3 regions of the Arthrobacter sp. FW306-1B-G06A genome follow, and region 2 is predicted to be linked to each of the others. Evidence: predicted binding sites of a transcription regulator. Region 2 holds the regulator's gene; each other region holds the start of a gene.

Region 1 (9,727 bases), on a different contig from region 2:
CCTATGACCACCACGGACTTCGTCCCGTTCTTGATCCCGTTGGTGCATCGGTTGACGAACTCCTGCGGGTCGGCGGTCCCTGTGCAGGCGGTCGGGAAAACCGGCCAGTCCCCATCAACGGCGGTCATGCTTGGAACCAAGGGCACTCCTGGATCGGGGGTGTACACGAAGTCCCCGCCCACGGCCGCCGCTCCGGGGTTGCGGGCATCCATGTTTGCAACCAAGGCACGGTTTGTCTGCTCGATCTGCAGGGGCCAACCCGCCAAGGGCAAAATAGCCACGGCCCCTACCGCAACCAGCGAAATCGCGCTTCTGCGCCGGTTGGCCTCGGGCCACTTCCACTCCCGCAACGGCTTCTCGATGAACCTGGTGGTCAGAACAGCCAGGAGGAAGGCACCAACAATGATCACTGTGCCGGACAACCAGCCGGCGTGGGTCTTGCCGGACCAAGCCAGATAGATGACCAACATGGGCCAGTGCCAGAGGTAGAGGGCGTACGAATTGTTTCCCATCCGCACGAGCGGCTTGGAACTGAGGATCCGGTCGATTCCGAACCGGCTCTGGGTCTGGCCTGCCGCGAGGATACAGGCTGCGGCCAGCGTTGGCCACAAGGCCAACCACCCGGGGAAGTCCCCCTCGACGTCGAGGATGAGCCCGCAGCTGAGCATCGCCAGGATACCGAGCCAGCCTAGGACGATCCTGGCCGACCTGGGTATTTTGACCGAAGGCAGGAAAAGTGCCAGAAGAGTTCCCAGGGCAAACTCCCACAGCCTGGCCGCCGTCGAGAAGTAGGCCGCCGATTGGTCCGAAGCGGTGTAGAGGACCGAATACACCAGGGAAACCAGGAAGACTAATCCAAAGATGTAACGCAGAAGGGGAACGTACGCGAGCCTGAACCTCCTCGCCACCCAGCCAGCGCCCACGAAGATGATCGGCCAGACAATGAAGACCTGTCCTTGGATGGACAGCGACCAGAAATGCTGTAGCGGGCTGGCCAGGCTGTGGTCCGCGGCGTAGTAGTTGACTGCCTGCGACTGCAGCAGGAAGTTCTCAACGTACAAGAGTGAAGCCCAGCCCTGCTTGATGGTATCGACCCAGCGGGTGGCCGGCATGAAGAGGAAAGTGGCGGCCAGCGTTCCAACGATCACCGTCACGGCTGCCGGCAAGAGCCTCCGGAAGTGATGAAGGTAGTGCTTGATCAGTTCCGTCTGCCGCCCACCGGCATACCGCCGTGTGAACTGCGCCGTCATGAGGAATGCAGAGACCAGGAGGAAAATATCCACACCGCCGGAGACCCGGCCGAACCAGATGTGGTACGTGACAACCATGAGGACGGCAACAGATCGAAGCCCTTGGATCTCAGGACGGAACGTTGATTTGGGGGCCGATTTCTGCGTCTCGCCGCTAGTTCGCCGTAGCGCAATCGGGCGCGTGGTTGTCAAAGTCTTGCCTCCAGGGTGCTACTCAAACCGTCTACCCTACTGATTCGAAATGTTCGTCGTCAATTGAGACCGCGTTCAACCAACTTCCTATGATCCATTAGGACACAAGGGGCTGGGAGCTTCCGGAGCGTTGTCTGGGTCAATCCTCCATGCCGTTTTCCGGGCAACGCGGGGTCACTTACGGCCCATCCGGCAGCACCCAATGGGCCGTAAGTGACCCCGCGTTGCTTTAAAAAGAAAGGCCCGGCCCCCACAAGGGGACCGGGCCTTCTTTCACACAGATGGGCCCACACCGCCCGGGCTCCCGGGCCGAAGCGAAGCGAGGCTAGGGAGGCGGTGGGGACTAGTGGCTGTGGCCTGCGTGCTCGTCTTCCTCGGCCGGCTTCTCGACAACCAGGGTCTCGGTGGTGAGAACCAGGGCTGCGATGGACGCAGCATTCTGGAGTGCGGAGCGGGTGACCTTGACGGGGTCGATCACGCCGGCGGCGATCAGGTCCTCGTACACGCCGGACTTCGCGTTGAAGCCGTGGTTGGCTTCCAGCTCGGCAACCTTGGCCACGACGACGTAACCGTCGAAGCCGGCGTTCTGGGCGATCCAGCGAAGGGGCTGGGTCAGGGCACGGCGAACGATGCCGACGGCGGCAGCCGCGTCGCCTTCCAGTGCCTTGACGGCAGAGTCCTCGTCCAGTGCCTTGAGGGCGTGGATGAGGGCGGATCCACCGCCGGAGACGATGCCTTCTTCAAGGGCAGCACGCGTGGAGGACACTGCGTCCTCGATGCGGTGCTTCTTTTCCTTGAGCTCGACCTCGGTGGCTGCGCCGACCTTGATGACGCCGATGCCTCCTGCCAGCTTCGCAAGCCTTTCCTGCAGCTTTTCGCGGTCCCAATCGGAGTCGGTGCGGGTCAGCTCTGCACGGATCTGGGCGACGCGCGCTGCGACGTCCTCAGGCGTACCGGCGCCGTCAACGATGGTGGTGTTGTCCTTGGTGACGGTGATCCGGCGGGCGCTGCCGAGGACCTCGAGGCCAACCTGGTCCAAGGACAGGCCGAGCTCCGGGGAAACAACCTGGGCGCCGGTCAGGGTGGCAATGTCCTGCAGCATGGCCTTGCGGCGGTCGCCGAAGCCCGGAGCCTTGACGGCAACGACGTTCAGGGTGCCACGGATACGGTTCACGATCAGCGTGGACAGTGCCTCGCCGTCGATGTCCTCAGCAATGATAAAGAGGGGCTTGGCAGCCTGCAGGGCCTTCTCGAGGAGCGGCAGGAATTCCTGCAGCGAGGAGATCTTGCCCTGGTTGATGAGGATGAGCGCGTCTTCCAGAACAGCTTCCTGGCGTTCCGCGTCAGTGACGAAGTACGGGGACAGGTAGCCCTTGTCGAACTGCATGCCCTCGGTCAGGACCAGTTCGGTCTGCGTGGTGGAGGACTCTTCGATGGTGATGACGCCATCCTTGCCGACCTTGCCGAAAGCCTCGGCGAGGAGCTCGCCGACCTCATCGCTCTGGGCAGAGATCGCGGCAACGCTGGCAACCTGGGTGCCTTCAACTTCGCGGGCGTTCTCCAGGAGGCGGGCAGCCACGGCCTGGACGGAAACCTCGATGCCGCGCTTGATTTCGCCAGGTGCGGCTCCGGCGGCAACGTTGCGCAGGCCTTCCTTGACGAGTGCCTGTGCCAGCACGGTGGCGGTGGTGGTGCCGTCACCTGCGACGTCGTTGGTCTTGGTGGCGACTTCCTTGGCCAGTTGCGCACCAAGGTTCTCATACGGGTCGTCGAGTTCGACTTCGCGGGCGATCGTCACGCCGTCGTTGGTGATGGTGGGAGCTCCCCACTTCTTGTCCAGAACGACGTTGCGGCCACGCGGGCCAAGGGTGACCTTGACCGTATTGGCGAGCTTGTCAATGCCTGCTTCGAGCGAGCGACGGGCAGCGTCGTTAAACGCAAGCTGCTTTGCCATGGTTGTGTCCTTTCAAGACGGAAAACCCGCACCGCTGATTCGACCGGAAGAAGTCCGACTCGATCTGCGATGCGGGATCCAGGGAATTACTTAACGACGATCGCCAGAACGTCGCGGGCGGACAGAACGAGGTATTCGTTGCCGCCGGTCTTGACTTCAGTTCCGCCGTACTTGGAGTAGATGACGACGTCGCCGACGGTTACGTCGACGGGGACGCGGTTGCCGTTGTCGTCGAAGCGGCCGGGGCCAACTGCGACAACTTCGCCTTCCTGCGGCTTTTCCTGTGCAGTGTCCGGGATGACCAGGCCGGAAGCCGTGGTCTGCTCTGCTTCGAGCGGGCGGACAACAATGCGATCCTCGAGAGGCTTAATGGAGACCGACACTCGGATCTCTCCTTTACGTGAGGTAGTACATGGACTATCAAACCAGGGGTGCCGTGGCGGGCTTACCGTCGTCGCGGTGCCGGTAAGTGCCTGGCGGCATGATTAGCACCCGCCTAGGGAGAGTGCTAATCAAGACTCTATGTAAGCATTAGCACTCGGTCAAGGCGAGTGCCAGAATTCCGTCATGGGTGAACGCCCGAAGCGCCACTTGCGGCTCGAGTAGCTCATTGACCGGCGAGGTCGTCGAAGTCGACGTCCTCGCCGTCGTCATAGTCTTCCTTCGGCGCGTTTCCGCGGTTCAGGTAGAGCACTACGCCGCTGGCGGGCGCGACGACGCCGAACACCACCAGCCCGACGATCGCTGCGATGCGGGCACCGGTGTAGGTGTCACGGATGTCCCGGGCCTCGTCGGTGGCGTCCTGGACGCTCTTTCCGGTCATGGAGTAGGTGGCCGCGTTGAAGGAGTCGAGGAAGAAAATAATGATCAAGAGCGCAATGCAGACAACGGCAATCAAAACACCGACGATGAGTGCGGGGCGGGCATACTTGGAGAGATTTCCGGCGAAGGGACGTTTATCGGGGGCAAAGGGAGAACCATTGGCGTCGTCAGGCTGGCGTACTGGGTTGTCTTCCATGGCATCAACCCTATCCGCCCGGGTGGTCGCGGTTCCCCGTCCGCACTCTATGACGGGCGAGCATTAGGCTGGTTCCCATGGCTGACACACCCCAGGACCAGATTGCCCCCTTGCTGACAACGGAAGGTTGGGAACTCCTGGCATCCTTGGGACCATACCGCGACGGCGAAGCCTTCGCCCTCAACGCGCGCCTGCGCAAAGACGGCCACTCCCCCGCGCTCGTGGCCGCCGTCCTCACCCAATCCAGGCTCCGCACCCGGGCCGAGGCCAAGTTCGGAGAATTCGCCCGGCAGATGCTCTTCACCCAGGCCGGCCTGGAACAGGCCACCCGCCTCAATGTTGCAGCCAGGCACGCCGAGCGATTCGCCAAGGCAGGCACGCGGCACGTGGCGGACCTGGGCTGCGGGCTCGGAGCGGACTCCATGGCCATGGCCTCCATGGACATCGAGGTCACCGCCGTGGAGCTCGACGAGACCACCGCAGCCTGCGCCACCATCAACCTCATTCCGTTCCCGCACGCGACGGTAGTGCACTCCGACGCAACCTCGGTGCCCCTCGACGGGGTCGACGGCGTGTGGCTCGATCCGGCGCGACGCACGACGTCGTCGTCGGGAACCAAACGGATCTGGGATCCGGAGGCGTTCTCGCCGCCGTTGTCCTTCGTTGAATCATTGGCGGCGACCGGCAAGTCCGTCGGGGTCAAAATGGGCCCGGGCATGCCGCACGAATCGGTACCGGCCGGCTGCGAGGCACAGTGGGTTTCGGTGGGCGGGGACGTCACGGAAGTGACGCTGTGGTTCAACGACGTCGCCCGTCCCGGCATCCGCCGCGCTGCCCTGGTGCTCGGGCCGCAAGGCGCAGCCGAGATCACCAGCGCCGAAGATTTCGACGGCGGTCCGGTGCCCGACGTCGGGCCCGTGGAGGGATACCTGTACGAACCGGACGGGGCGGTGATCCGTGCGGGCCTGGTGGCCGACGTCGCACTCCGGTTGGGCGGCCACCTGGTGGACCAGCACATCGCCTATATTTGCGCTCCGGAACTTGTGGAGACCCCGTTCGCCCGCGCCTACAAAGTCCTGGAAGTCATGCCGTTGAACGTCAAGGCCCTCAAAGCCTGGGTGAAGGCGAACGGCGTCGGCGTCCTGGACATCAAGAAACGCGGCACCTCCGTCACCCCGGAGGAGCTGCGGAAGCAGCTGCTCCCGGCAGGAAAAGGCTCGGCAAAAGGCCGCGGCAACAAAACAGCCACCTTGGTCCTCACCAGGATCGGCGAGGAAAAGGTGGCTGTTGTAGTGGAGCCCGTCGCGGCTGCCTGAGCTGGTCTCTGAGCTGTGGCGCCCTATTGGGCGCGCGTGAACTCCTCGGCCGCAGCCACTTGCTCCGGCGTGGGGGTGATGCCGGTATAGAGAACGAACTGCTCAAGCGCCTGGATGGTGGCCACCTCGGCGCCGGTGATCACGGTCTTTCCTGCCGCGCGGCCGGCTTTGATGAGCGGCGTCTCTGCGGGGAGGGCGACGACGTCGAACACTACCTTCGCGGCCGCCACCGCCGCTTCGGGGAAGGACAGGGAGCTGGACTCGGGTCCGCCGGCCATGCCGATCGGTGTCACGTTCACGAGGACGTCCGCCGTGGACTCCCCTACTTCGGCTTGCCAGCCGAAGCCATAGAGCCCCGCGAGGGCTTGCCCGGGTTTTTCATTCCGGGCAACCACGGTAACGCGGGAGAACCCCGCGTCCCGGAAGGCAGCGGCGGTGGCCTTTGCCATGCCGCCGGAACCGCGGAGCAGCACGGACGACGCCGGGTCGATCGCGTTGCGCTCGATCAGCTGCGCGATCGCGGTGTAGTCCGTGTTGTAGGCCGTCAGTACGCCGGCGTCGTTCACGATCGTGTTGACCGAATCGATTGCGGCCGCCGAAGCGTCCATCCGGTCGACGAGGGCGATGACGTCTTCCTTGTACGGCATCGAGACGGCACAGCCGCGGATGCCCAGGCCGCGCACGCCCGCGATCGCGTTCGGGAGGTCGGTGGGAGCGAAGGCCTTGTAGATCCAGTTCAGGCCAAGCTCCTGGTAGAGGAAGTTGTGGAAACGCGTTCCGTTGTTGCTGGGCCGGGCAGAGAGAGAAATACAGAGCGTCATGTCTTTATTGAGGATCGGCATAACGGGGCTTCCTTCGCGTAGCGGGTTCTCTGCCCAGCCTAGACGGGGAGCTAGCCTTGGCGCGCCTTGAAGCGCGGATTCAGCTTGTTGATGACAAAGGTGCGGCCGCGCCGGCGGACCACTTGCGCCCCGGGGACCTTCTTGAGGGCACGCAACGAATTCCTGACTTTCATGGGGTTCTCCTTCTCGTGTTTTCGCTTGGTTGATGGGGGCTTTTTTCCGCCTGGGCTGGAGCTCGGCTACAGGGTGGATTCGAGTTCAAAAGGGTCCTCGAGCCCGGCGAAGCCGAGCCTCATCTCGGCTTCGCTCAGCGCGCATGCATCCAGCAGGGACCGGATTTCTGCTGCGTCAACGTCGTCTCCCCTTCCGGTCACGGCAAGCACCGTCCCCCGGTCGCCGAAGCGCGGATGCCAGTCGAGGGCGGCGTCGACGTCGTGGAGTCCGTTTCCGTGCTTCAGGTCTTTGCCGCTGGGGATGCGGCCGATGCCGGCGTCCGCCAGCCACTCGCCCGTACTCTCGAGCCAGACGCGCGGCCCGATTCCCTGCACCGCGATCCGGACTTTGGCAGCCGAGGCAATCCACAAGCGGCCCCGCATCCAGTGGCATCCCCCGGCCAACTTGGGCAGCGCCTCCTGGAAGCGCCTCGGATGAAGGGGTCGCTCCACTTTGTGGAGCACGGTCCGGAAACGCCCCGACTCCTCCTCGAGCGGCACCCTCACGGAACCACGACGGGCCCTCGCGAGAGCCTCGGCGCCGTCGTAGCAGCCGGGCCGGAAGTCGTCGTCGCCCGCGGAAATGGCTGCGTGCGGCGCGAGCTGCCCAAGAAGTTCCACGCCGAGGGTCCACGCCTCGCTTGAATCCGGGCGCAATCCGGTGAGCTCTGCCCCAAGACCGGCGTGCACCATGACAGTATCCGCGTGGCCCAATTCCCCGATGAGAAATTCTCCGCTGGTGCGCTCATCCTCGGGCATGGCCGTAAACCCGGATTCATACAGCGTGTGTTTGTCCCAGATATGGTCTTCCAGCCCGGAGGGGTCAATCGCCAACACCGCGTTGTCGATGACGGCGGGCCGCTCCAGGCCGCGCTTGAGTTCGGCTACCGCCATCTCCACGGAGACACCCGGTGGCAGGCCCAGGACGATGTGGTCGTGTCCCGACGCGGCGAGGCGTTCCGCCGTCGGGACAACATCGAGACGGACCGTGCAGCTAAGGCAGCCGTGTTCCAAAGCGGTTTGAGCTTGCTCCACGAGTTGGCCGTTGCGGAAGATCCTTCGCAAGACAATGGACCCGTCCAGGAGGTCGTGCAGGACAACCACCGAATCTCGATGGGTCCGCCCAAGCCTGGCGGCGGCTGCTTCGCGGCATTGGCTGTCCAGTGAGCTGACAACAGAAAGATGCATGCCAATAATCTTAGATGACAATCATTCTCATTAGCAAACGACTTTGTTTCCTGTTTTACCTCGCGGTTCCCATCATGCGGTACCGTACCGCCCCTGCATTAGACTTGAGCCAACCGCTGACGGCCCCACGGCGGGCATTGCTCAGGGCGTTTTTGGCAAATACCGAGGGGACCCACGTGCAGATTGATTTCGCTTCATCCAGGCAGTCGACCCTGGGGGTGGAATGGGAGCTAGCGCTCGTCAACGCACGCACCGGCGAATTGGTCTCGGTGGCGAATGAGGTCCTGCGAGGCGTGGCTTCGCGGCATCCGGATTTGAACGAAGACGACGAGCACCCGCACATCAAGCGGGAACTGCTCCTGAATACCGTGGAACTCGTGACGGGCGTGTGCAACACCGTCAAGGAAGCCAAGGAAGACCTGGCCCGCTCGCTGCGGGCCGTCAGGGAAGTCACCGACCCCATGGGCGTGGAGCTCTTCTGCGCCGGAAGCCATCCATTCAGCCCGCCGCAACTCCAGCCGGTCTCGGACAAAGAACGCTACGCCAAACTGATCGACCGCACCCAATGGTGGGGACGGCAAATGGTCATCTACGGAGTCCACGTCCACGTCGGCCTGGACCGGAGGGACAAGGCGCTCCCCATCCTCGATGGCTTAGTCAACTACTTCCCCCATTTCCAGGCATTGTCCGCTTCGAGCCCGTTCTGGGGCGGCGAAGACACGGGCTATGCGTCACAGCGCGCCCTCATGTTCCAGCAGCTTCCCACGGCCGGATTGCCTTTCCAGTTCCCGAGCTGGGCCGAATACGAGTCCTACGTCCAGGACATGTTCACCACTGGAGTGATCGACACCCTGTCTGAAATCCGCTGGGACATCCGGCCCGTGCCGAACTTGGGCACCATCGAGATGCGCATTTGCGACGGCCTGGCAACCCTCGAGGAGGTCGGCGCCGTTGCAGCCCTGACCCAATGCCTGGTGGACGAGTTCTCCACGATCCTGGACAACGGCGGCAGCATTCCCACCATGCCGCCATGGCATATCCAGGAAAACAAATGGCGCGCCGCCCGCTACGGCATGGAGGCGATCATCATCCTCGACGCCGAAGGCAACGAGCAGCTCGTCACCGAGCACCTCAAGGAAACGCTGCTGCGCCTGGCACCTGTCGCGGAAAAGCTGGGTTGCTCGGCGGAACTGGCCGACGTCGAAAAGATCATCGCCCGCGGAGCCGGCTACCAGCGCCAGCGCCGCGTCGCGGCCCAGCACGACGGCGATCTCCACGCGGTTGTCCAGGATCTCGTAGAGCAAATGCGGTCCGTTCCGACCTCCTAGCGTTGCCGGCTAACCTCGAGACGGATTCCCGCGCCTACACCGAAACGGTAGTCACCGGCAGGGAGGAATCCGGAGCGAACGCGACGCCGCTGGGCGCGATTCCCGCCATGATGAGCTGCGAGCCCAAGGCCGCCACCATGGCGCCGTTGTCGGTGCACAATGGCAGTGGCGGCACATGCAGCGTGATCCCGGCCGAGCTGCAACGTTGCCCTGTCAGCTCACGGAGCCGGGAGTTGGCTGCGACGCCGCCGCCGAGCAGCAGATCCGTGATGCCGTTCTCCTTGCAGGCCAGCACAGCCTTGGACGTGATGACGTCCACCACCGCTTCCTGGAATGCAGCGGCGATGTCGGCGGTGGGAACCTCCTCACCGCGCGCTTCGAATTGTTCAACGCAGCGCGCGACGGCGGTCTTGAGCCCGCTGAAGGA
Region 2 (9,552 bases):
CACCGTGACCAACCTGGCCAAGCCCGCTTCGGAATCCCTGGCCGGTTACGCCGATGCCAAGCCCATGGTCTTCTCCGGCTTGTACCCCTTGGACGGCACGGACTATCCCGTTCTGCGGGATGCCCTCGAGAAGCTGATGCTCAACGACGCCGCGCTCGTCTACGAGCCGGAGACGTCCGCCGCCCTGGGCTTCGGTTTCCGCGTGGGCTTCCTGGGCCTGCTGCACTTGGAAATCACCCGTGAACGCCTCGAGCGAGAATACAACCTCGACCTCATCTCCACCGCTCCCAACGTTGAGTACGAGGTCACGCTTGAGGACAAACGCGTCCTGCACGTCACCAACCCCAGCGAATACCCCACGGGCAAAATCGCCGAGGTGCGCGAACCAATGGTGTCTGCCACCATCCTGGCTCCCAATGAGTTTGTGGGCGCCATCATGGAGCTGTGCCAGAGCCGCCGCGGGGTCATGGGCGGCATGGACTACCTCTCGGAAGACCGGGTGGAAATCCGGTATCGCCTGCCGCTGGCCGAGATCGTCTTCGACTTCTTCGACATCCTCAAGTCCAAGACCCGCGGCTATGGATCGCTGGACTGGAAGGCCGACGGCGAGCAGGTTGCCGACCTGGTCAAGGTGGACATCATGCTCCAGGGTGAGCAGGTTGACGCTTTCAGCGCTATCACCCACCGGGACAAGGCCTACGCCTACGGCGTCATGATGACAGGCAAGCTGCGCGAGCTCATTCCCCGCCAGCAGTTCGAGGTCCCCATCCAGGCCGCCATCGGCTCCCGGATCATCGCCCGCGAGAGTATCCGCGCCATCCGCAAGGACGTCCTTGCCAAGTGCTACGGCGGTGACATCACCCGTAAGCGCAAACTTCTGGAAAAGCAGAAGGAAGGCAAGAAGCGCATGAAGATGGTGGGCCGCGTGGAAGTTCCACAGGAAGCATTCATCGCAGCGCTGACCACCGACGAATCCAAGGACAAGGCCAAGAAGTAATGCGGCTGTCCGCCCGGAACACTGCGGTACAGGCGGGCACAGAACGGCCCCGGAGGGAGTTCCGTGCCTAGCGTTCTTCCCCTGGGGGATCCTGCACCTGCGGACGGCATCTTGCCTCCGCAGGTGCTCGACGGTGTCGATTCGCGCAAGTTTGGACTGTACGTCCACATACCTTTCTGTGCCGTGCGTTGCGGATACTGCGATTTCAACACCTACACCGCCACTGAGCTTGGCGGCGGCGCCTCCCAGGACGCCTACGCGTCCACCGCCATTTCGGAAGTGGAGTTCGCCGTCCGGGCCATGGAAGCCTCCGGGCTGCCGCAGCGGCCCCTGAGCACGGTGTTCTTCGGCGGCGGCACGCCGACCCTCCTGCCTGCTGAAGATCTCGCACGCATCCTGACGGCCGCCGTCGGGCACTGGGGACTGGAAGCCGGAGCCGAAGTCACCACTGAAGCGAATCCGGACTCCGTGACGCCGGAGTCCCTCCAGCTGCTCGCGGATGCCGGCTTTACGCGGATTTCCTTCGGCATGCAGTCGGCAGTCCCTCACGTGCTCAAGGTCCTGGACCGTACACACACACCCAGCCGCGTCCCCTTGGTGGTCCAATGGGCGCGCGACGCCGGCCTTGCCGTGAGCCTCGACCTCATCTACGGCACTCCCGGCGAGTCGATGGCTGATTGGCAGACCTCCCTGGAGACTGCCTTGTCCTACAGTCCGGACCACATCAGCGCCTACGCGCTGATTGTGGAAGAAGGCACCAAGCTGGCGGCACAGATCCGGCGCGGCGAGGTTCCCGGGATCGACGACGACGACCACGCCGCGAAGTACGAACTCGCCGATCAGCTGATCAGCGCCGCCGGTCTGGACTGGTACGAGGTCAGCAATTGGTCCCGTACGCCCGAACAGGCGTGCAAACACAACCTTGCCTACTGGCGGGGAGACGACTGGTGGGGCATCGGACCCGGTGCGCATTCCCACATGGGCGGCGTCCGCTGGTGGAACGTCAAGCACCCCACCGCCTATGCCAACAGACTCGGTAGCGGGGCCTCGCCGGCCGCTGGACGGGAAACGCTCGACGCCGGAACCCGGGAAGTGGAACGCATCATGCTGGAGGCGCGCCTCGGCACCGGGCTTCAAGTCGACGCGCTCGACAAGGTGGGCCGCCACGCCGTTGCAGGCCTCATTGCCGACGGCCTGGTTGAACCCGCAGCGGCCTTCCAGGGACGGCTGGTCCTGACCCTCAAGGGCCGGCTACTCGTCGATGCCGTGGTCCGCCGGATCCTTCCGGACTAGCGGCAGGCGTCAGCGCCCGGAGCGGGAGGCTACATAGGCATCCGCCGCGAGGACCGGCTACTTGATCCAGCGCAGGTTGAAGCGGTAGCGGTGCGGCTGACCGTGGTTGACGCGGATTCCGGCCGACACCGAGAAGCAGGTCACTGCGACCCAAATCGCCGTGGCCAAAACCGCGAACAGGTTTCCCACCACCGGGAGCAGGACCAGGATGTTTGCGAGCACGGCGGCAATCGTCGGAGGCAAAGTGAAGTTGAGCGCTTCCTTGGATTCCTGGGCCGTGAACGGGCCACGCTCGCGGAAGATCAGGTAGATCAGGAGCGAAGGCACGCAGCCGAGGATTCCTCCAAAGTGCGCCAGGGTTGCCCACTGCCGGTCTTCCGAGGCGGTCAAGGGCAGCGCGTTGGCAGGAACGCCGTGGTACTGGGACTGGCCCGAGGTGCCGTCCCGATCGTCAGGAGCGTTGTCTGCCACAGTTTCTTCCTTCGAGTGTCTATCGGTGCAGTGTTGCTGTCCCAGAATACTTGCTTGGCACGCAGTCAGCCGACCAACTGCTGTCCCCTACGCAGGTAATTCATCACGGAACGGTCAGGAAATCGATCACTTCCTCCACGCGACCGAGCAGAGACGCCTCCAAATCGGCATAGCTGTGGACGGCGCCCAGCAGCTTCTGCCAACCCAGTCCGACGTCCTCGGCCGTTTCATGCGGCCAGCCGAACGCCTTCAGGATCCCGGTCTTCCAATCCGTGCCCCGCGCGATGGTCGGCCATTGCTCGATCCCCAACACCTTGGGCCGGATTGCCTGCCAGACGTCCACGTAGGGGTGTCCCACGATCAAGACGTTTCCCGCGGCGCCCGGCAGCATCATGGCGTCGGCAGCAATCCGCGACTCCTTCGAATCCGGGACCAAGTGGTCCACAAGGATCCCGAGACGGCGGCCCGGGCCAGGGGAGAATGCGGCTATTGCCGCCTTGAGATCGTCCACGCCATGCAACGGCTCGACGACGATACCCTCCACCCGGAGATCATCTCCCCACACCTTTTCCACAAGTTCGGCGTCGTGCTTGCCTTCCACCCATATCCGGCTCGCCTTGGCGACTTGGGCCCGCTGGCCGGCGACTCGGACGGATCCTGATGCTGTCCTGCCTGCTGGCGCCGCCCCCTTGGCGGCGGCCGGGCGTGGGGCAGGCGGCAGGAGCTTCACGGCTTGTCCCTCCAGCAGGAATCCGAAGCCAAGCCGGAACGACTTGGCCTTTCCCCGCCGATCCTCCAGCACCACAATGTGCATGCCTCCGGACTTCTCCACCCTGGTCACGGCCCCGACCCAGCCGGACTGGACGTCTTCGAGAACCATTCCGCGTTCAACAGGAACCTCAGGCAGTTGCCGTTTGGCAGGCGAGGAGAGGTCTTGCGGGCCCCAATTGTCGTAAGACACGGTCTTCACACCACTTTGCGCTAGGGGATCGGTCACGGTCCGTGGCATTGCGCAGGACCGCGCGGGAATCATGTTCGCCGCGAGCGGTACCAATGCTAACAACGAGGTGGCTCATACTAGACTTGTTAGCACTTGGGCATGTTGAGTGCTAACTGTTGAAATGTTGATTGGAGGTGGGCAGTGAGCGAACCACGCAAGCTTGAAGTGTTACGCGCCATCGTGGAGGACTACGTTCACTCCCGCGAGCCGGTCGGTTCCAAAGCCTTGGTTGAACGGCACCATCTGGGAGTGTCGAGCGCAACCATCCGCAATGACATGGCCCTCTTGGAAGAAGAAGGCCTCATTGCCGCACCGCACACGAGCGCCGGCCGCATTCCCACGGACAAGGGTTATCGCCTGTTCGTCGACCGTATTTCCGAGGTCAAACCACTTTCGGCCGCCGAGCGCCGGGCCATCCACTCCTTGCTTGAGGGACCTGACGACGTCGAGGACATCCTTGAGCGCACCGTCCGGCTCCTCTCGCAACTGACCAACCAGGTCGCCGTCGTGCAGTATCCGCACCTGAGCCGCGCGCGCGTCCGGCACATTGAGTTTGTCCTTTTGGCACCGCGCCAGGTCCTGGCGGTGTTGATCGCCGATTCGGGCAAGGTGGAACAGGGCGTTGTGCACGCAGCGACGGACACCACCGACGACGAACTCATGGCCTTGCGGGCGCGATTCCTTGGAAGCATCGCCGGCTCCCAGCTCGACCTCATGCCGCAAGTGCTGCCATCGGTGGTTGCCCTGTGCCCGCCGGGGCTTCGGAACCTTGCCGGCGCCCTTGCCCACGGCCTGGAAAGGCTTGCCGAGCGGAGCCGCGACGAACGCATGGTCATGGCAGGCACGGCAAACCTGGCCCGCTCCAACGTGGACTTCCCGCTGAGCATCGGTCCGGTCCTCGAAGCGCTTGAGGAACAGGTGGTCATGTTGCGGCTTTTGTCCGACATGGCGGAAGACCCCCGGGGCGTCACGGTGAGCATCGGCCGCGAAAACCCCTACGACGGCCTCTCCGAGGCTTCGGTGGTTGCCACGGGCTACGGTCCGGGCAGCAGTGCCAAGATCGGCATTCTTGGACCCACCCGCATGGACTATCCCAACACCATGGCGGCCGTCCGTGCCGTCGCACGCTACCTTTCCCGCATTCTGGGCGGCTGACGGCCTCGGCTGGAAACCGCCCCGCAAGAAACGCAGTGGAACCGTAAACAAGGAAGAGATACCGACTTTGAGCAGTCACTATGACGTTCTGGGCGTCTCGCCGGAAGCAACCGGCGAGGAGATCAAGAAGGCCTACCGCAAACTCGCACGTAAGCTGCACCCCGATGTGAACCCCGGGGCTGGCGCTGCAGAGGAATTCAAGGCGGTGACCCACGCTTACGAGGTCCTCTCCGACCCACAGAAGCGCCGCGTCTACGACGCCACCGGCAATGAGAACGGGACCGACAACGGTTTCGGCGGCGGCTACGCGGGCCAGGGATTCGCCTTCCAGGACATCTTCGACACCTTCTTCGGCGGAGGAGGTGGCGGCATGCAAGGCCCAGCATCACGCATGCGCCGCGGGCAGGACGCCTTGATCAGTGTCCGCATCGACTTGCGCGAAGCCGTCTTCGGTGTCAACAAAAAGCTCGAAGTGGACACTGCAGTCATCTGTCCCACGTGCGAAGGCTCATGCTGCCGACCGGGCACCCACCCGGAACGCTGCGACATCTGTGGCGGCTCGGGCCAGGTCCAGCGGGCCGTGCGCTCGATCCTCGGCCAGGTCATGACCGCCGCGCCGTGTGGATCGTGCGAAGGTTTCGGCTCGATCATCAAGGATCCTTGCAATGAGTGCAACGGCCAGGGCCGCATCCGTAGCCGCCGTTCGCTGACCGTCAAGGTGCCTGGCGGCGTCGCTACCGGGACCCGCATCCAGCTGTCGTCGCAAGGCGAAGCAGGCCCCGCAGGCGGGCCTCCCGGCGACCTCTACGTGGAGATCCGGGTCAACAGCGATTCCACCTACATCCGGGAAGGCGACGACCTCCACGCCACGCTGAGCGTCCCCATGACCGCCGCGGCGCTGGGTACCGAGCTCCAGCTTGAGACTTTCGACGGTCCCCAGGAAATCGACGTCAAGTCCGGCACGCAGTCCGGCGAAGTCATCACCCTGCGCGGGCTGGGCGTCACCCATCTCCGCGGCTACGGCAGGGGAGACCTCAAGGTGCACCTGCACGTTGAGACGCCCGGCAAGCTCGACGCCGCACAGGAAGACCTGCTTCGCCAACTGGCCAAGTTGCGCGGGGAGCAGTTCACCGAAGGCAAGCTTGTGGCCAGTGGAGGTATGTTCGCGAAGCTGCGGGACAAGCTCGGTAACCTGTAGCGGTGAGCAACCCCGTATTCTTCACAGCTGCCGGATCGCTTGACGGGCTCGGGCCTGGCGACTCTTTCATGCTTGACGGCGCCGAAGCCAGGCATGCTGTCACCGTCAAGCGCCTGGAAATCGGCGAAGCCGTCGATATCGCCGACGGTGCCGGCAAACGGCTCACGGGCACGGTGGCCGAATCCGGGCAGGGAACCCTGACGGTCGTTGCCTCCGCCGTCCAGGAGGAACACCAGCCAGCCGTACGGCTCGTGTTGGTCCAGGCCCTCGCGAAGGGCGACCGGGACGAGCTCGCCGTCGAAACGGCTACGGAACTCGGGATCGACGCCGTCGTGCCCTGGCAGGCGGAACGTTCCATCGTGCGCTGGAAGGGTGACCGGGCGGCCAAAGCCCACGCGAAATGGCAATCTGTCGCCACGGCAGCCGCCAAGCAGGCGCGGCGCGCGTGGATTCCCGAGGTGCGTGCCGCCGTCGACGGCTCCGGCCTGGCTGCGGCCGTTGCCGCCGCCGATCTGGCGATCATCCTGCACGAGGACGCGAAACGTCCGCTACGGGAGGTCCTGGAGAAGTGGCACGGCGGGGTTTCCGACGCCGATGCCGGGGCTGGGCGGGAAGTGCTGCTCATTGTCGGCCCGGAGGGCGGCATTTCACCGCGCGAAGTGACGAAGCTCAGCGATGTCGGCGCCGTCACCGCGCTCTTGGGCCACCACGTGCTTCGCTCGTCGACGGCGGGTCCTGCCGCCGTCGTGCTCGCCAGTGACATCCTGGGGCGCTGGTAGCCCGCAGCACGTCCTAGATCAGCGGACGTCCTCAGCGAACGGTGAAAGTACGGGTATCAGTCGCGATGTCCGCGTCGTTGGGTCCCATCAAGGAGACCCGCAATTCGTAGCGGCCCGCTCCGAGCCCCACTGTGAAGCTGAAGGTTCCACCCTGTCCCGGAACGGTCGAGGCAGTGACCTGCCCGGCGAGGTACGAGGACTTGTCGCCGTTTGAGTTCTCGCGAAGGATTTGCCAATGCAGCTTCTTCGAGGGGTCCGTGCTTCGGCCGTTGAACTTGACCGGACCGGAAGGCAAGGTCAGGTCCTCCTGCGGGTCGATGATCCACACCGGCGCCACCATGGAGGCGTCGCGGACCATCGGATCGCCGAGTTTGACCTGGCCGAATGCCATGTAGTCCGTGTGCCCGTCAACCAGGATGGTCACCTTGATCTGCTGTCCTGAATCGATCAGGCCCGAACTTGCGGCCGCAGCGGTAGCGGTATAGACGAGTTCCTGGACCGCCCGCTGTGCCATCCCGGCATCGAGATTGGAGTTGAACGCGTCGCGGGAAACATCGACCGTGACCACGTTCTTACCGGAAATCGAGGTCGCCAGGCTGCCAGGGTTCTGCCAGGGAGTGAAGAAATCGTGATCCAGAGGCTTCTGGGACATCATGATCCGCAGCGCCGTGGTGATGGGGTTCTCGTTGCCTGGGTTGTCACGGAATTCGCGGTACAGGAAGGTGTCCGTGTCGCTGCGCCCGATCCAGTACACGGGGATCTTGTTGGAGGCCTGGGTCGTTTCGAGCGGAGCATTGCTGTCGGGGGCCGTCTGCAGGGCAGCGGTCGGGGTGGGGACCGGCGTCGTGGATCCCTGTCCAGTGCGATCGGCAATGCATCCCGACAGGAACAAGGCAGCCGTCAAGGCGGTCACAAGCATCGCGGAACGTTTCCGGATGCGTGTGCCGTGAGGGGTGACGGCTGGCCTGGTGATTTTGGATTCCTGATCGTGTTCGGCCGCTGTAGCGCGGGGGAGTCATGCGCCCGGCGCCCGGGCACAGGGGCATTTTTGCCCATGAATCAGCTTGTCATAGTCTCCGGGGCCCCGGCTGGCGTTTCGATACCCGGGCGGACAACTGCAATCCGATTGATACGAGGTCGATGCCGAGTTGATACCAAAGCGGCACGAATCCGCCGTCCGCAGCCCCGCCGGGCACGGTCCGGACCCATCCCGGAGACTGGCTGGCGTAGGATTGAAAGCAATCCGAGGCCCACGATCCTGCGCCCATCCAGCAGACGGACATCGGAGAAAATCGATGGACATCACCAAGCCGGAGGAGCACAGGCCGCGAGGCCAGCACTATGACAGAATCATTGAACGGGCGGCCCAAGGCCGGCAGCGTTGAGACAGGTCCGGCCGAGTTTCCCCACTCTGTCCCGGGCGCCCGGACGGAAGTTGTCATCTTCGACAACTCGGATCAGATGGTTCAGACCCTTGGCAGCCATGACGAGGCCTTGCGCTACATCGAAGCCCAGTTCCCCGGCGTCGACTTCCACGTGCGCGGCAACGAGCTCTCCTTCAGCGGACCGTCAAGCGACGTTCCCAGGATCATGCGGCTTCTGGAGGAAGTCCGTGGCCTGGTCGGCAAGGGGACAGTCATCACCCCGGACGTGCTCCAGCAGCTTGTTTCCTTGTTGCGGAGCCAATCGCTGCAAAACCCCGTGGAAATCCTGACCCACAACATCCTTTCGAGCCGCGGGCGCACCATTCGGCCCAAGACGCTCAACCAGAAGAACTATGTCGATGCCATTGATGACAACACCGTCATCTTCGGGATCGGCCCTGCGGGCACCGGCAAGACGTACCTGGCGATGGCCAAAGCCGTCCAGGCACTGCAGCTCAAGGAAGTCAGCCGCATCATCCTCACGAGGCCCGCCGTCGAGGCAGGTGAGCGCCTCGGGTTCCTGCCGGGAACGTTGAGCGACAAGATCGACCCCTACCTGCGTCCTTTGTACGATGCTTTGCACGACATGATGGATCCGGAATCGATTCCGCGGCTCATGGCTGCCGGGACCATTGAGGTAGCACCGCTTGCGTACATGCGCGGCCGCACGCTCAACGACGCGTTCATCATCCTCGATGAGGCGCAAAACACCACGGCGGAACAGATGAAGATGTTCCTGACCCGTTTGGGCTTCGGATCCAAGATGGTTGTCACGGGGGATATCACCCAGGTGGATTTGCCCTTCGGCGCCACTTCCGGGCTGCGCATCGTCCAGGAGATCCTCAGCGGGATCGACGGCGTGAACTTCACGATGCTGGACGCTTCCGACGTCGTCAGGCACCGGCTCGTCGCTGACATTGTGTCCGCCTACAGCAAGTGGGACGAAAAGCACCGGGTGCGTGCCCAGCACACGCCCATCCATGACAAACGGGGAGAACACCGATGAGCATCGAGGTCAACAACGAGTCCGGCGTCCAGGTGGACGAGGCACAATTGGTGACGCTTTCGCGCTTCATCTTCGAGCGGCTCTACATTCACCCGCAGGCCGAACTTTCCATCCTCCTGGTGGATGAGCCCGCCATGGAAAAGCTCCACATCGAGCTCATGGACGAACCCGGCGCCACGGACGTCCTGTCTGTTCCGATGGATGAGCTGACTCCAGGTACTCCCGGCAA
Region 3 (9,727 bases), on a different contig from region 2:
AGAGAACTTCCGTTCGATGTATGCGCTGATGACTAACACGGTTGAGGCGAAGTCCCAAGTGCGGGTCCGTGAATTCGGGTACTATCGCCAGTTCTGGACCAACTTCATCGAGCGTGGCCAGGGCAGGCTCCTCTTTGTCTTTGAAAACGGTGTGCCATCGGTCGGAGCCTTCGTCATCAACTATGGCCGGAAAGGCACCTACAAGGACGGCGGATCGCTGCAGAGGCGCGCGCAGTACGGCGATTCGCACTTGGTCCAGTGGACGGCCATCAACCAGGTCAAGGAACTGGGTTGCACGGAGTACGATTTCTGCGGCACTCCGCCCGCGGACCGGCTCAAAGACACCTCGCACCCGTTCCACGGACTTGGCCTGTTCAAGACCAGCTTCAGCAAGACCGTCACCGACTTCGTCGGCTGCTATGACCAAGTCATCAGCCCGCTGAAGTACAAGCTCTGGACTGCTGCGGGCGAACGTATCGCACGGCAGATCTACACCCGTCGCACGGGTCAACAGTTCTACTAGGCCAGCAGTTCCAGAAGGCTCGCAGCGCCACCCCGCCTACCGCATGTTGCACTACCCCGTATATGGAGGAACCACGCCCTTTGGAGGAACACCCGCGTGACTGACCGCCCCGACAACAGGCCCAACACGGATGGCTTGCCCAAGACGCAGCCGCTCAAGCCATCCCAGGTGCGCCAGAATGTCAACGCCAAGCGCATGCTTCGCAGGCTGGTGCAGGGGGAGAACCCTCCCACTGCCCCCATGAGCATCGTCGACCGCCTGGCGGGTAGTCCCTACGCCAACCCCATCATCCATGTGGGCGGTGTTGACGCATCGGCCCGCAAGACCATCGACTTCGCCCTGCATATGGCCGAAACGATGTTCCGCTACGGGGCAGGTGCCCTGGAAGTGGAGACCAGCATCATCGCGGTCACGGCTGCGCTCGGCTTGAAGAACATCGAAGTGGACATCACCAACCAGTCGGTCGCGCTCAACTATGCGCCCAAGGACCAGACCCCCATCACACTGCTCCGGGTTGTTCGCTCCTGGACCAACAACTACGCAGGCCTGGCCCAGGTGCACCAACTCGTCACGGATATCGTGGCTGGCGGTGTAGGCAGGTCGGAAGCGGTGAACCGGCTGGATGACATTATCCGCAGCAGCAAGCCCTTCCCACGGTGGATGGTCACCATGGCGTTCGGCGTCTTCTCTGCTGTCTTCGTCGGAGTCCTGGGCGGGGGACTTGGCGCTTCCGCCCTGGCTTTCGTCTCCAACATGCTTGTCAATCTCGTGGCCCGGCAATTGGGCAAGTGGCGCACGCCCGACTTCTTCGTGACAGCGGCCTGCTCCTTCCTGGTCACGTTCATCGCGCTCATGCTCCACTGGACCGGGGCGGACATCCCGCCGTCCATCGTCGTGGCGGGCGGCATTCTCCTGCTGTTGCCAACCGGGCGGCTCGTCTCTTCCGTGCAAGACGCCATCAACGGATTCCCCGTGACTGCGGCCGGACGATTCCTGTCCACGATCCTGACCTTCGGCGCGATCGTTGCGGGCATCGCCGTCGCGGTAGTTGTGGGTGACCTCATCGGCAGCGTCGCGATCGACGTCACGCAAACATTCCCCGAGGCGTATCCATTGTGGGGCCAGGCCATCCTGATAGCCGTAGCCGTGATTGCCATCGGCATCACCGAACAGACCCTGCTCAAACTTCTGCTCCCGACGGCGGCAGTGGGTTTGGTGGGTTACTTCGTCTTGTGGGGGGCTTCCAGCCTTGGTTTCGGAGACCGGCTCTCGCCGGCGATTTCCGCCGTGGTCATCGGCCTGCTCGCGCGGATGGTGGCGCTCAGGCTCGGAGCCCCGCAGCTCGTGGTCGCCGTCCCGGCCGCCCTCATCCTGCTCCCGGGCCTGAAGATATTCCGTTCCATGTATGTATTGACGGTGCAAGAAGCAGATGTACTGGTGGGTTCGGGAGGCATGCTCAACGCCGGAGCAATCGTGCTGGGTGTGGCCGCGGGAATCGTGCTGGGGGACAACCTTGCCCGGCCACTGACCAAGGGACTGGCCAGCAACGAGCGCCGCCGCGTGCGCCGGCGCTAGCCGCGTCCGCTGGGCCGCCAAGCGGTAAGGACCGCTAGATTTGCCCGATAGGGAGTTTCTTCTCCGCCTGGAAATCGTCCTCCACACGCCCCTGGGCCCAGTATCCGGAAAGCGATACCTGGGACCGCTCGAGCCCACGCTGCTTGAAGAAGATGTCGCGCAGGCCCTTCATGTAGCCGCGTTCACCGTGCGCAAACACGTCTACGCGTCCGGGCAGCCACTCGGCTTCGCCCAAGGCATCGAGCAGGATCGAGCTTGATCCGGCCGGGACTCCGGAGCGAAGGAGCCAGCGCAGCTCCACGCCCTCGGGAGCGGCGATGTCAAGGATGTCCGCGTCGCTATCGACTTCGAGGAAAGCAAGGCCCTTCGCGTCGGCCGGCAGGGATTCGATCGCGGCGGCAATCGCCGGGAGCGCGGCGTCGTCGCCGGCGAAAAGGTACCAGTCGGCGTCGGGCGCCGGGTTGTAGGCGCCGCCGGGGCCCGTGAAGACAAGTGTGTCCCCGGGCTGGGCCGCCAGGGCCCATGGGCCTGCAAGGCCTTCGTCGCCGTGGACCACGAAGTCGATTGCCAGTTCCTGCGCAGCTTCGTCCACCCAACGGACGGTGTAGGTGCGGGTGTACGGCCACTGTTCGCGGGGCATGGTCTCGCGGATGGCCCACAGATCCAGCGGCAACTCATACTCGACGCCGGGCTGCGGGAACACGATCTTCACATATCGGTCCACGAAGCCGTTGTTCGCATAACCGGCAAATCCGGGTCCACCAGCAATGATCCGCACCATGTGGGGCGAAAGCTGTTCCGTGCGCAGCACAGTCAGGTTCACTTGTGGGCGGGTATTGCGGGATGCAGACGACGTGGCGGGCAAAGATGTCATGTAGGCAAGCCTAAGCTAGGGCAGCGGTGGAAGCTCCCAGATGACGGGATCCGCGCCTTGCATCCGGAGCAGGGCGTTGGCGCGGCTGAACGGGCGAGAGCCGAAGAAACCCCGCGACGCGGAGAGCGGGCTGGGATGGGCGGAGGAGATCACGGGGGCGCCTTCAAGCAGCGGCTGTACGGCTTCAGCGTCCTTGCCCCACAGGATCGCAACGAGCGGACTCTGCTGCCCGGCAGCATTTCGTCGGCGGGCGACGGCGGTGACCGCCGCCGTCGTGATGGCCTCCCAGCCTTTGCCCCGGTGCGAGCCGGCAGCACCGGCCGCGACGCTGAGCACCCTGTTCAGGAGGAGTACTCCTTGGCCCGTCCAGGCCGAAAGATCGCCGTGGACCCGCGGCGGGAGCCCGAGATCGGTTTCCATCTCCCGGTAGATGTTCGAGAGGCTGCGGGGGATGGGCCGTGTTTGTCCGGAAACCGCGAAAGAGAGCCCGACGGCGTGTCCCGGCGTCGGGTAGGGGTCCTGGCCCAGGATCAGCACCTTCACGTCGGCCAGCGGCTGCCGGAAGGCACGAAGTATGTTGGACGCCGCAGGCAGCACGTGCGCTCCGCGGCCGGCCTCGGCCGCCACGAAGGCGAGCACCGAGCGCAACTCGTCCTCGATGCCGGAGAGCGCTCCCGCCCAGTCCGGCGCCATGAGATCCTCCAAGGCCATTCCGGGTAGTGCCTCGAACCCGGCGGAGTGATCTTCGGATTCAAGCTCAAATAACGCTTCTTCGCCTGCCACCCAGCCATTGTCCCTGTCCTGGCGGTCCGGGGGAAAGCGCCGGCCCTCAAGGCGGCGGGGCAAATGACATCGGTGTTATTCGCCCGTTACCATAGGCGGGGGACATTTTTCAGTCAATGCGTCGAAGGAGTGTGTCGTGGCAGAACCCGCACGGGAACCCATGGCGTCCGAAGCAACTGGATTGGTGCTCGAAGACCTGTCCGCCGGACTCCGCAGTGATTCGCCGCTCGGCGAGCGTGAACAGCAGATGCTCGCCCTGGAGAGGCAATGGTGGAAGTACGCCGGGGCCAAGGAACAGGCCGTCCGGGAACTCTTTGATCTCTCCGCGACCCACTACTATCAGCTGCTCAATGCCCTCATTGACACCGAGGAAGCATTGGCGCACGATCCTATGCTGGTCAAGAGATTGCGTAGACTACGTATGTCACGTCAGAGGGCCCGCACAGCGCGCCGTCTCGGTTCCGACGCATAGAGCACCCGCTGATCCCCCAGCCAGCAAGCAGCAAGGACAAGGCTTCACCATGACCAAATTTGCCCGGGATGAATTCGACCGTGTCCCGCAGAGCTCATCGCGGCAAGGTGTCCACAGACTCGTCGCGTCTGCTTCCCGGCCGGCCCTGTGGCCGGTGCTGCTGCTGGGCGGCATCGCACTTGCTGTAGGACTCGTTGCCTTCCTGATCCTTCCGAAGCTTGGCTTCACCTCGTCGACGACGCCGCAAGCCGTCGTCACCGCTGACACTTCCAAGCAAAGCGCCGCGGCGCCACCTTCGGCGAACAGCTCTGCGCAGGCATCCAGCCAGCCGTCCACCCAGCCGAGCCCGGGCGACACTCCGTCCAGCACGCCGACGCCGACCCCCACCACGGCGCCATTGGACAAGACGGCGGCAGTAGCGGTCTACAACGGCACCACCACCGGTGGCCTGGCTGCGCGTGTGGCCGGCATGGTGCAAGGCGGAGGATGGCCGTTGTCCACTGTCGCAAATTGGGGCGGCATGCCCCAGCAGACGTCGTCGGTCTTCTACAAAGGCGCGGCGCAGAAGGGCAATGCCGAAGCCCTCGGCAAATTGCTGGGCATTTCCAACCTCGTGGACAGCGCGGAGTTCCAGCAGCCCGTGGTTGTGGTTCTGGGCCCCGGTTACAAATAGCAACTCGGTTACGCCTCAATAACATTGCGGCCACCCGCACCCAAGGTTGCGCTACGGCAACGTGACTGTGGTTACAGTAGTTGTGAGCTGGCCCGGAGATCCCGGAAGCCGGCCACTGCTAGTTGAAAGTGTGGGGATCATGGCTTTGGGAACCGTCAAATGGTTCAATGCCGAAAAGGGCTACGGATTCATCACCGTGGATGAGTCCGGTGACGACATCTTTGTGCATTGGTCCGCCATCCAGATGGATGGCTTCCGTGCGCTCGAAGAAGGACAACGCGTCGACTTTGAACTGGGCGAGGGCCAGAAGGGCCCGCAGGCCGAAAGCGTGCGGCTTATCTAGTGGGTGTTGCGGCAACAGGGCTGTCCTGGCCCCTCGGAGCGCGCAGGTCCCGGGTAGTTTCTCTTCTTGCAGGCTTCGCGGCACTGGCCCTTGGAGTGGCCGGATGTTCCGCCCCCGTCGGCAACGCCAGACTGAGCTCCGTTACCCCAAGCGGCGACGGCGTCCTGCGCATCGGCGTGATCCTGGACAATACCGGTGGTTCCGCATTCCTCAACGAGTCCGAGTTGGCTGCCGCCAAGTTGGCTGTCAAACAAATCAACGACGCCGGCGGATACAAGGGCCGTCCCGTCGACTTGCTACCGGCGTCGGCGGCCGGTGAAGGCGGTGGCGCTAGCCAAGGGGCCGGCGCGGCGGCCTTCTCTGCCGACACTGCGGCACAAGCCAAGGCGTTGTTGTCCGCCCACGCAGACGTCGTCGTGGGGCCGAGCGATTCGAGCCATGCGCCCGCCGCGATCGATGTGCTCTCTCCCGCCCGGATTCCGCTCATCTCGCCGGCGAACACGGCGTCGGGGCTGAGCAGCTACAAGAATGGCGGCTTCTACTTCCGCACGTCTGCCGCTGATGCCGCACAGGGCAGCGTCCTGGCGAAGCTTGCCCGCGACGCCGGCGCCAAGCGCATTTCGGTCCTCCACGAAGCCGGGGATTACGGTACGCGCGTCTCGGGAGCGGTCATGGATGCTGCCCGCGGCCTCGGAATGGACGCCGTGTCCAATGCGGAATTCGCGGCAGGCAAAGCAGCTCCCGCCGCGGCGGGCATCAAGTCCGGTACGCCGGACGCCGTCGTCGTGGTTGCCCGTGATGGCGCCCAAGGCGCCCTGGCTGAGCTCCTGAATGCGGGGCTGAGCGGCAAGAGCCTGATCTTGAGCGACGGCGCGATCCGCCAATACGGAACCGCGCTCGGTGCAGGTGGCCTCGACGGCGCGCGGGGAATTCTTCCGGGCGTCTTCCCGAGTGCGGAGTTCCAAGCCGAGCTGACGGGCATCGACCCCAAGCTCAAGGACACGACGTACGCTGCCGAGACGTACGACGCCGTCACTCTCGCCGCCCTTGCGGCCGCAACGGCGGGCGACGATGCGGGAGGCTCGATCGCGGCCTGGCTCACCACTGTGTCCGGCGGAGTGCGTCCGGCGTCGGGCGATGCGGCAACGAAAGAACGTACGTCTTGTGCCTCATACAAGGACTGCGTCGAGGTGCTGAAGGGGGCCAAGCTCCCGGATTACGACGGCGAGTCCGGCACCATCGGGTTCGACGCCAACGGGGACGTTACCTCGTCCAATTACATGGTCTTCACCTACGGGGCTGACAACACTGCGCGGGTGAGTGGCAAGGAGACAGCCTCCCGGACTCCGTGACGGCTTGTGCCCGTAGCGAATTCACATGGCGTGGCGAGTAGTTTCGATCTCTTGCTGCTTGCACTCTCCTCGGGTGAGTGCTAATTATTGATTAGCACTCTCAAGCATTGACTGCTAATTCTTCGCGGCTTCGGCCGTATGGAATGGTGGCGGTGCCTGGGGGAACAAAGAAAACCTTGCTGGGGTGAGGTCCGGAGCACGCGGCGTACAGAGGCCGAATGCGAAGGATCGTCCGTCGCGGGCACCGCAGTGAAGGCACCTTCTTAACGACTGTCCCGAAAGGACTACCGCCGTTATGGCCAAGATCATTGCATTTGATGAAGAGGCACGCCGCGGTCTCGAGCGGGGTCTGAACATCCTCGCCGACGCCGTCAAGGTCACCCTCGGCCCGCGTGGACGCAACGTCGTCCTCGAAAAGAAGTGGGGCGCCCCCACGATCACCAATGATGGTGTTTCCATCGCCAAGGAGATCGAGCTGGACGACCCGTTCGAGAAGATCGGCGCAGAGCTGGTCAAGGAAGTTGCCAAGAAGACGGACGACGTCGCTGGCGACGGCACCACTACCGCCACCGTCCTGGCCCAGGCTTTGGTCAAGGAAGGCCTGCGCAACGTAGCTGCCGGCGCCGACCCGCTGTCCCTCAAGCGCGGCATCGAGAAGGCTGTTGACGCCGTCATCCGCGAGCTGCTCGCCTCCGCCAAGGAGATCGAGACCAAGGAAGAGATCGCTGCCACGGCTTCCATCTCTGCCGGCGACACCGAAATCGGTAACCTCATTGCTGAAGCCTTGGACAAGGTCGGCAAGGAAGGCGTCATCACGGTCGAGGAGTCCAACACCTTCGGCCTTGAGCTTGAGCTCACCGAAGGCATGCGCTTCGACAAGGGTTACATCTCCGCTTACTTCGTCACCGACGCAGAACGCCAGGAAACCATCCTTGAAGACCCGTACATCCTGATCGTCAACTCCAAGATCTCCAACGTGAAGGAACTCGTTGCGGTCCTGGAGAAGGTCATGCAGTCCAACAAGCCGCTGCTGATCATCGCCGAAGACATCGAGGGCGAGGCCCTGGCCACCCTGATCGTCAACAAGATCCGTGGCACCTTCAAGTCCGTTGCCGTCAAGGCTCCGGGCTTCGGTGACCGCCGCAAGGCACAGCTCGCCGACATCGCCATCCTCACCGGTGGCCAGGTCATCTCCTCGGAGGTCGGCCTCAGCCTCGAGAACGCAACCCTCGAACTGCTCGGCAACGCCCGCAAGGTTGTTGTCACCAAGGACGAGACCACCATCGTCGAAGGTGCTGGCGACGCCGACGCCATCGCCGGCCGCGTGGCGCAGATCCGTGCCGAGATCGAGAACTCCGATTCCGACTACGACCGCGAGAAGCTGCAGGAGCGCCTGGCCAAGCTGGCCGGTGGCGTTGCAGTCATCAAGGCCGGTGCCGCAACCGAGGTAGAGCTCAAGGAGCGCAAGCACCGCATTGAGGATGCAGTCCGCAACGCGAAGGCTGCCGTTGAAGAAGGCATCGTCGCCGGTGGTGGCGTTGCCCTCATCCAGGCCGGTGCCAAGGCATTCGCCAACCTGCAGCTCGAAGGCGACGAAGCAACGGGCGCCAACATCGTCCGCGTTGCCATCGACGCTCCGCTCAAGCAGATCGCTTACAACGCCGGCCTTGAGCCGGGCGTTGTCATCGACAAGGTCCGCGGCCTGCCGTCGGGCCACGGCCTGAACGCTGCAACCGGCGTTTACGAGGACCTGCTGGCTGCCGGCGTCAACGACCCCGTAAAGGTCACCCGCTCGGCTCTCCAGAACGCTGCCTCCATCGCTGGTCTGTTCCTGACCACCGAGGCCGTTGTTGCCGACAAGCCGGAGAAGAACGCTCCGTCTATGGGTGGCGGCGACGACATGGGCGGCATGGGCGGCTTCTAGCCCCCGCTGTAGCCCACCAGCCACACGCACGACGGCGGTCCCCACTTCAGGTGGGGGCCGTCGTCGCCGTTTAACGACGCTCGCTCACTTATGTCGGGTTTTGGGCGGACGCTCGCTCACGTGTGTCGGGTTTTGGGCGGACGCTCGCTCACGTGTGTCGGGTTTTGGGCGGACGCTCGCTCAGTTCTGGGGTCAAGGAGTGTCGGGGTGGTCTGGCAGGATGGAAACCATGACGATTATTGCTGCTGCCGATGGTTCTGCCCTCGGCAATCCCGGGCCCGCCGGTTGGGCCTGGTACGTGAACGACTCTTGCTGGAGGGCCGGGGGGTGGCCGCACGGAACCAACAACCAGGGCGAGCTCATGGCCGTGTTGGACCTCTTCCGGTCCACGGCACATGTTCCAGATGAAGAGCTGAAGATTCTCTGCGACAGCCAGTACGTCATCAATTGCATCACCAAGTGGATGCCGGGATGGAAGCGCAAGGGCTGGCGAAAAGCGGACGGGAAGCCAGTCTTGAACGTCGATCTCCTCAAGGACATCGACCAGGCTATTGTCGGCCGCAGGTACTCGTTCGAGTGGGTCAAAGGCCATGCCGGCCACGACCTCAACGAGGCGGCCGACGATCGCGCGCGTGCGGTCGCCACAGCGTTCCAGCAGGGAATAGCCGCGCCTGCCGGGCCGGGCTATCCGGGAGCTGAAGCCGCACGGTCCTTGTCCCGCGCGCTGTCAGTCGGCACACCATCAGTCGGCACGCCATCAGTCGGCACGTCGTCAGCCCGTACAGCGCCTATGGAGGCGCCCTCGCTTTTCGACGACGACCACGACGACGCGGATGCCCAGGATGAAGACCTCACGTTGTTCGGCGGTCAGGACCTCTCAACCGGGTCGTCCTTGCCGAACGCGGCGGGGGCGTTCACGGAGCAGGAGACGTTCATCGAGCCCACTTTGTTCGCTGGTGACGACGAAGGGGTCCTTGGCCAGGCCGGCGGACGCTCGGACGAGGAAACGGTCATTCTCCTTGAGAGGGAGCTCCTGAGGCCCGACGTTAGGGGAGACCTCGGGCGCACAGGGATCCTGCTGCACCCGGACTTTACCGAGATTGGCAGCTCCGGACGCGTCTGGTCCCGGGACGAACTCATGATGGCGTTGGAGGGCGATCCCGGGGAAACCGCGGAAGTAGAAATAATTTCCGCTGAACGCCTCTCCA

The links. Region 2 encodes HrcA, which represses chaperone genes, less so after heat shock. Its sites were predicted from a motif close to TTNGCACTCGNNNNNNNCGAGTGCNAA; they were not measured.
Region 1: a site for HrcA is predicted at 3,928-3,954, ahead of groES (co-chaperone GroES). Genes of this name have one in related genera too.
Region 3: a site for HrcA is predicted at 6,653-6,679, ahead of groL (chaperonin GroEL). Genes of this name have one in related genera too.

What each region holds. Positions count from the first base shown of each region.
Region 1 covers NZ_JBYSXB010000003.1:116,409-126,135, reverse strand. Annotated here, with positions in the region: gene AC3WJM_RS02540 (acyltransferase family protein) at 1-1,442, opposite strand, end outside; gene groL (chaperonin GroEL) at 1,786-3,396, opposite strand; gene groES (co-chaperone GroES) at 3,483-3,779, opposite strand; gene AC3WJM_RS02525 (hypothetical protein) at 4,004-4,414, opposite strand; gene AC3WJM_RS02520 (THUMP-like domain-containing protein) at 4,492-5,730, shown strand; gene AC3WJM_RS02515 (shikimate 5-dehydrogenase) at 5,754-6,572, opposite strand; gene ykgO (type B 50S ribosomal protein L36) at 6,623-6,745, opposite strand; gene AC3WJM_RS02505 (GTP-binding protein) at 6,812-7,972, opposite strand; gene AC3WJM_RS02500 (glutamate--cysteine ligase) at 8,149-9,300, shown strand; gene tsaD (tRNA (adenosine(37)-N6)-threonylcarbamoyltransferase complex transferase subunit TsaD) at 9,335-9,727, opposite strand, start outside.
Region 2 covers NZ_JBYSXB010000011.1:105,891-115,442, reverse strand. Annotated here, with positions in the region: gene lepA (translation elongation factor 4) at 1-997, shown strand, start outside; gene hemW (radical SAM family heme chaperone HemW) at 1,061-2,290, shown strand; gene AC3WJM_RS08295 (DUF4870 domain-containing protein) at 2,348-2,761, opposite strand; gene AC3WJM_RS08290 (DUF3097 family protein) at 2,865-3,722, opposite strand; gene hrcA (heat-inducible transcriptional repressor HrcA) at 3,903-4,916, shown strand; gene dnaJ (molecular chaperone DnaJ) at 4,984-6,114, shown strand; gene AC3WJM_RS08275 (16S rRNA (uracil(1498)-N(3))-methyltransferase) at 6,117-6,893, shown strand; gene AC3WJM_RS08270 (GerMN domain-containing protein) at 6,925-7,812, opposite strand; gene AC3WJM_RS08265 (PhoH family protein) at 8,235-9,323, shown strand; gene ybeY (rRNA maturation RNase YbeY) at 9,320-9,552, shown strand, end outside.
Region 3 covers NZ_JBYSXB010000001.1:52,780-62,506, reverse strand. Annotated here, with positions in the region: gene AC3WJM_RS00290 (lipid II:glycine glycyltransferase FemX) at 1-523, shown strand, start outside; gene AC3WJM_RS00285 (threonine/serine exporter family protein) at 620-2,098, shown strand; gene AC3WJM_RS00280 (siderophore-interacting protein) at 2,133-2,972, opposite strand; gene AC3WJM_RS00275 (uracil-DNA glycosylase) at 2,988-3,755, opposite strand; gene AC3WJM_RS00270 (DUF3263 domain-containing protein) at 3,892-4,227, shown strand; gene AC3WJM_RS00265 (LytR C-terminal domain-containing protein) at 4,277-4,900, shown strand; gene AC3WJM_RS00260 (cold-shock protein) at 5,040-5,243, shown strand; gene AC3WJM_RS00255 (ABC transporter substrate-binding protein) at 5,339-6,595, shown strand; gene groL (chaperonin GroEL) at 6,891-8,519, shown strand; gene AC3WJM_RS00245 (RNase H family protein) at 8,749-9,727, shown strand, end outside.